Linked DNA regions of Prosthecomicrobium sp. N25. The protein of the gene in region 2 interacts with the protein of the main gene of each other region in a pairwise test. Links are inferred from orthologs where the notes say so. Each region holds a gene or a part of one and is shown on either strand. Other genes may lie near its edges.

Region 1 (3,248 bases), on a different replicon or contig from region 2:
CGGACCGGATCCGGCACCGCCGGTTCCTCCTCGCCGACGTCCGGGAGCTCGGCCGGCCAGTACGGCCAGACGGGAGGAACGGGCGCGCCGCGGACCGGCACCACCAGCGCCTCCACGACGGGCTCCGCCTCGCCCGGCTCGTCGACCACGGGCTCCGGCCCGACCGGCTCCTCGGGCGCCGGCCCCTCCGGCGCGGGCACGTCCGGCGGCGTCACCTCGACGCCGAAGACCGGCACCCAGTCCGCCTCCGGCTCGACCGAGCTCGGCGACGACTGGCGCCCGAAGGTGAACAACCCGGGCAGCGGCTCGCGCAACACCTGACCGCGCCCGCGCGGCATCCGATAGGCAGCGGCCCCGCCCCTCGGCGGGGCCGTTTCCGTGAAAGCTCTCCACCCGTTCAGGCCCGCCGACGGGTCGCGTGATGCAGCACGATGCCGGACGTCGTCGCCACGTTGAGGCTGTCGAAGCCGCCCGCCATGGGGATGCGGAGCGTCGTCATCCGCGCCATCAGGTCCGGCGCGAGCCCGGGCCCTTCCGCTCCCAGGAACAGCGCCACACGGGCCGGCGGCCGCCAGTCGGCCACGTCGGTCTCCCCGCCCGGCGACAGCGCCGCAGCCCGGAAGCCCGCCGCCTCCACGAGCGCGAGCGGATCCTGCCCGCGCCCGAGCCGCGCCGTCGGCACCAGGAGCGCGCCGCCGACCGAGACCCGGATCGCCTTGCGGTAGAGCGGGTCGCAGCAGTCGGCGTCGACCAGGACCGCCGCCGCGCCGAAGGCCGCCGCGTTCCGGAAGATCCCGCCCATGTTGTCGTGGTTTGCGATCCCGCAGAGGACGAGCACGACCGCCGGCCCGGAGAGCCCGGCCAGGAGCGCGCCGCCCTCGTGCGTCGCCCGGCGCCGCCCCAGAGCCAGGATGCCCCGGTGCAGCGGGAAGCCCGCGATCCTCTCGAGCACCGGCTGGGGCGCGACATGCACCGGAACGCCGTCGAGAGCCTCCAGCACGTCCCGAAGTCCCGCCGCCCGGTTCTCGGCGATGAGCACCGACACCGGCTCGACCTCCGCGGCCCGCGCCAGCACCCGCAGGACGACCTCGCCCTCCGCCACGAAGAGCCCTTCGCGGCCGACCATGTCTCGCTCGCGGATGTCTCGGAAGGCGGCGATGCGCGGATCGTCAGGGTCGTCGATGCGGATCGGGGTCATGCCCCTCTGTAGCGCGGCCCGGCGCCGTCAGGAAACCCGGCTCGCCACGGCCGCCGCCGCGCCGAGCCCCGCCGTCGCGGGCTCGGCCGGGGTGAAGACCGTCACGGCCCCCGGATGCACCCGGAACCGGGCCGGCGTGAAGGTGACGAGCTCCCCGTCCGTGTTGATCGGCCGCGGCTTGCGGGTGCGGATCTCGAAGTTGGTGTCGCGCGCCGTGCGCACCTCGCTCCACAGCCCGTGCCGCCCGGCCCGGAAGCCGCGGGCGAGCAGGGCCAGCTTCCAGACGGCCGAGAATTCCAGGCTGTAGAGGTCGAGATGGTGGTCGTCGATGCGTGCCTCCTCGGCCACCGCGTTGCCGCCACCGTAGTAGCGCCCGTTGCCGACCGCGATCTGCAGCGTCTTCACCGTCTTCGACCCGTCCTGGTCGACGATCTCCGCCGTGAAGGGCCGCGCGCGAAGGAGCACCCGCGCCGCCGCGATCGCGTAGGAGAGCCGGCCCCAGCGCCGCTTGTGTTCGCGCGTCAGCGTTCCGGCGAGTTCCGCGCTGAGGCCGAGGCTCGCCACGTTGAAGAAGAGATGGCCGTTGACGTCGCCCACGTCGATGGCCCGCGCATGACCGCCCGCGATCACCGCGGCGGCGGCGGCGAGGTCAGTGGGCAGCCCGAGCGTGCGCGCGAGGTCGTTGGCCGTGCCGACCGGCAGGATGCCGAGCGGCAGCCCCGTTTCGACGAGCCCCTGGGCCGCGGCGTTGAGGGTGCCGTCGCCCCCCGCCGCGATCACCGCCTCGACGTCGCCCCGGCATTCCCGGATCACCGGGGTCACTTCCGTCGGCGAACGCGTGCGCACGGAGACGAGCTGCACGCCGGCCTCGTCGAGCCGCTCCAGGGCGTCCGTCAGCGGCCCGGCACCGCCCCGGCTCATCGGGTTGACGAGCAGCAGCGCCCGCCGCGGCCGGCGCGGATGTCCGGCCTGCAGGGTCATGACCGGAGCCACCCGAAGGCGAAGTCGAGGATCTCGGCGCCGGCGAAGACCAGCGCGGCCGTCCAGGCGAGCGCCAGGACGGTGAGGAGCGAGCCGATCACGATGGCGAGCCCGTCGCGCGCGATGAGCCCGAGCGCGAAGACCATGAGGGCGAGCGCCGGCATGAAGTTGCCGAGCGGGATCGGCAGGGTGATCGCGGCCCCGAGCGCGGCGAGCGGCAGGACCAGCACGATCCGCGCGGTCCGCCCGGACAGGGGCGTCCAGCGCCGCGGCTTCAGCCGGAGCTCCAGCCAGGCGAGCCAGGGCAGGACGCGGTCGAGGAAGCGCCGGAGCGTCGGCATCGGGATCTGCGCGCGGCGCATGAAGCCGGGCAGCCAGAGTCGGCGCGCGCCGGTCAGAAGTTGCAGCGACAGGAACACGATGACCGTGCCGAACACCATGCCGAGCGGGCCCGGGATGGGAATGAGCACGATCAGCGTGATGAGCAGGAGCGCCAGCCCGAAGCCGGCCTGGCCCATCCGGTCGACGATCTCGCCGAGGGGAATCCGGTCGCTCTCGAGCCCGTTGACGATGGCGGCGAGGCGGCCGGACGCCTGCGCGCGCGGCACCGCGACCGGGGGGAGTTCGGCGGCGGCGGAACGGGGGGTGAGATCGAGCGTCCGATCGGTATCCATGGATCCTGGAAATGCCTTTTCGTGGATGGATGCGCCCCGGCCGTACCGTTAGGAGATGGTCGTCCGGCCCGAGCTTTCAAGAGCCTGACCGCCGAGGCTCCTGCATGGGAACCCGCCCGGCCCGCCCCCGGTTCCTCACGCCGACAGTCGAGCCGACCCCGTCCAACCTGGAGAGCATTCTTGAAGATCCTGCTACCCGACGCCTCGGGGCTGATCGGCTCCGCCGCGCTCGCGAGGCTGCTCTCAGCCGGACATGCAGCCGTCCCGCTGTTGCGCCATGCCGCAGCCGCCCGCTCGGGGCCGAGGCGGCCTTCGCGGCGGTGCCCGGCATCCTGTGCTGTTGACCGCCTGCCCGGACCGTCCCTTTGCCCTTCCCCTGACGCGAAAGACCCCGC
Region 2 (3,108 bases):
ATGGGCATCGGCCCGGTGCTCGCGCGCCTGCCGCTGCTTCTGCGGCGCATCGCCGAAACCGCGGCGGCCGTCCTGGCGGCCCGGCCGGACGTGCTCGTGCTGATCGACAGTCCGGATTTCTGCCGGCGCGTGGCGCGGCGGGTGCGGGCGGTGCGGCCGGACCTGCCGATCGTCGTCTACGTCTCGCCGACGGTCTGGGCCTGGCGGCCAGGGCGGGCGCGCAAGCTCGCCGCCTTCTGCGACCGGCTCCTGGCCGTGCTGCCCTTCGAGCCGGAGGTGCACCGCATCCTCGGCGGGCCGCCGACCGTCTATGTCGGCCATCCGGCGCTCGAAAGCCTGGCCGGGATCCGGGCGGAGCGGTCTGGCGGGCAGGCCGAGGTCCCCGCCATTCGCCAACTCGTCGTGCTGCCCGGGAGCCGCCGCACGGAGGTCGGCCGCCTCATGCCCCTGTTCGGGGCGGTGATCGACCGGCTCCGCACCGAAGTCGGGCCGGTGGAGGCGACGCTTCCGGCCGTACCGCACCTGCTCGGCGAGATCGAGCGGCTGGCGGCCGCCTGGCCGGTTCGACCCCGGATCGTGACCGGTGAGGCCGCCAAGCGCGCGGCGTTCGGCGATGCGGAGGTGGCCCTGGCGGCTTCGGGAACGGTGACGCTGGAGCTGGCGCTCGCCCGCGTGCCGACGGTCGTCGCCTACCGGCTCGACTGGCTCGGCCGGCGCGCCAAGCGGCTGGTTCGTGTTCCCAAGGGCCTGGAGGGGGTGATCCGGGTGCGCTCGGTGGTGCTGCCGAACCTGATCGCCGGGGAGGCGGCGGTGCCGGAGTTCATCGACGAGGCGGCGACGCCGGCGGCCCTGGCGGGCGCCGTGGCCGAGCTCCTGCGGGGCGGCCCCGCACGGGACAGCCAGCTCGCGCTCTTCGACCGTCTCGACGACCTCATGCGCCTGCCGGACGGGCAGAAGCCCGCGGACGCGGCCGCGGCGGCCGTCCTTCAGGCCGCGCGCCGGCAACCCGGGTAGGGCAGGGTCCGCTGCGGGCCGGCGCCGGCACGAAAACGGGGGCGCCCCTGGCGCCCCCGGCAAGTCCGACCGCGAGGGGGTCAGCCCCGATTGTCGAGCGGCACGAAATCCCGCCGGGCGGCGCCGGTGTAGAGCTGGCGCGGCCGGCCGATCTTCTGGGACGGGTCCTCGATCATCTCCTTCCACTGCGCGATCCAGCCGACGGTGCGGGCGAGCGCGAAGAGGACGGTGAACATCGAGGTCGGGAAGCCCATCGCCTTCAGCGTGATGCCCGAATAGAAGTCGATGTTCGGATAAAGCTTCTTCTCGATGAAGTACTCGTCGTGAAGCGCGATCCGCTCGAGCTCCATGGCGACCTGCAGCAGCGGGTCGTCGGTGTGGCCCATGACCTTCAGCACGTCGTGGCAGGTGCGCTGCATGATCTTGGCGCGCGGGTCGTAGTTTTTGTAGACCCGGTGGCCGAAGCCCATCAAGCGGAACGGATCATTCTTGTCCTTGGCGCGGGCGACATAGTGCGGGATGCGGTCCGGCGTGCCGATCTCGGTCAGCATGTCGAGCGCCGCCTCGTTGGCGCCGCCATGGGCCGGGCCCCACAGGCAAGCGATGCCGGCGGCGATGCAGGCGAAGGGATTGGCGCCCGAGGAGCCGGCGAGCCGGACGGTCGAGGTGGACGCGTTCTGCTCGTGATCGGCGTGCAGGATGAAGATACGGTCGAGGGCCTTGGAGAGGACCGGGTCGACCTTGTACTCCTCGCAGGGAATGGCGAAGCACATGCGGAGGAAGTTGGACGTGTAGTCCAGGTCGTTCTTCGGATACATGAACGGCTGGCCGATCGAATACTTGAACGCCATGGCGGCGATCGTCGGCATCTTGGCGATCATGCGGATCGAGGCGACCATCCGCTGGTGCGGATCGGTGATGTCGAGGGAGTCGTGGTAGAAGGCCGAGAGCGCGCCGACGGTACCGACCATGACGGCCATCGGGTGGGCGTCGCGTCGGAAGCCGGTGAAGAACCGGCTCATCTGCTCGTGCACCATGGTGTGGTGCGTCACGCGCGAGACGAAGTCCGTCTTCTCGGCGTCGGTCGGGAGCTCGCCGTAGAGCAGCAGGTAGCAGGTCTCGAGGAAGTCGGTGTGCTCGGCCAGCTGCTCGATCGGATAGCCGCGGTAGAGCAGCACACCCTCGTCGCCGTCGATGTAGGTGATCTTCGACTCGCACGAGGCGGTCGAGGTGAAGCCGGGGTCGTAGGTGAACATCTTCGAGCCCCCGTAGAGCTTCGAGATGTCGATCACGCTCGGTCCTATGCTCCCGTCCTTCACGGGGAAGGTCAGGCTCTCGTTGCCGATCGAAAGTCGGGCGATCTTGTCGGTCATTCGGCTACCCCCGGAATGGTGGAGCGAGGAGGCATCGGTGTGGCGGCTCAAGGCGTTAGCATCACTCCCTAACCGCGACGATCAGCCGCGGAGGGGAATGCCGAAACCCGTCAGACGGACCCGTAGCCCATTTGCTGTGGCGCCACAAGCACGCCGAAGGGATGATGCGGTGCCGCAAGAAAAGCTAGCCCAAATCCTCGGCGGGCGCACTCGAATTGTGCGCTGCGGCAGGACTCAGTCGCGGACCTGCTCCCTGATGCGGGCAAGGCTCTCCTCGCGGCCGAGAACGGCCAGAACGTCGAAGATGCCCGGCGAGGTCGAGCGTCCGGTCAGCGCGGCGCGCAGCGGCTGCGCCGCCTTGCCGAGCTTCAGCCCCTCCGCCTCCGCGAAGGCGCGGACCGCGGCCTCCGTCGTCTCCACCGTCCAGGCGTTCAGGCCTTCCAGTCGCGCCGCGAGCCCGGCGAGCGTGCGCCGGCCAGCCTCGTCGAGGAGCGCCGTTGCCTTGTCGTCGAGCGCGAGCGGCCGGTCGGCGATGAGGAAGCGGGCGCCATCGAGAAGTTCCAGGAGCGTCCGGGCGCGCTCCTTCAGCCCCGGCATGGCGGCCCGGAACTGGCCGAGCCCCGGCTCCGACGCCAGGCGCGCGAACTCGGCGCCGTTCGGGATGTGGGGCAGGAGATCGAGCGCGAGGCGGACAAGTTCGTCGTCGTCGGTGCGCCGGATC

What was found.
Region 1: the proteins of gltA (region 2) and WBG79_RS27105 interact in binary tests that used the Escherichia coli proteins (3 or more experiments, as listed by UniProt). The link is inferred for Prosthecomicrobium sp. N25 from one-to-one orthologs.

The regions. Positions count from the first base shown.
Region 1 is NZ_JBBCAT010000007.1:22,122-25,369, forward strand. What follows is about bases 203-3,136. They hold WBG79_RS27105 (lipid kinase), read right to left. Parts: upstream 2,180-3,136; coding sequence 1,226-2,179; downstream 203-1,225. Other genes in these bases: WBG79_RS27095 (DUF3618 domain-containing protein), read left to right, coding at 203-321; WBG79_RS27100 (TrmH family RNA methyltransferase), read right to left, coding at 398-1,198; WBG79_RS27110 (exopolysaccharide biosynthesis protein), read right to left, coding at 2,176-2,853. Also shown: more of WBG79_RS27095, read left to right, coding at 1-202. UniProt on the Escherichia coli protein: In vitro phosphorylates phosphatidylglycerol but not diacylglycerol; the in vivo substrate is unknown.
Region 2 is NZ_JBBCAT010000001.1:3,044,927-3,048,034, reverse strand. The notes cover bases 242-3,035. They hold gltA (citrate synthase), read right to left. Parts: upstream 2,388-3,035; coding sequence 1,095-2,387; downstream 242-1,094. Other genes in these bases: gltX (glutamate--tRNA ligase), read right to left, coding at 2,622-3,035; lpxB (lipid-A-disaccharide synthase), read left to right, coding at 242-1,014. Outside these bases: more of lpxB, read left to right, coding at 1-241; more of gltX, read right to left, coding at 3,036-3,108.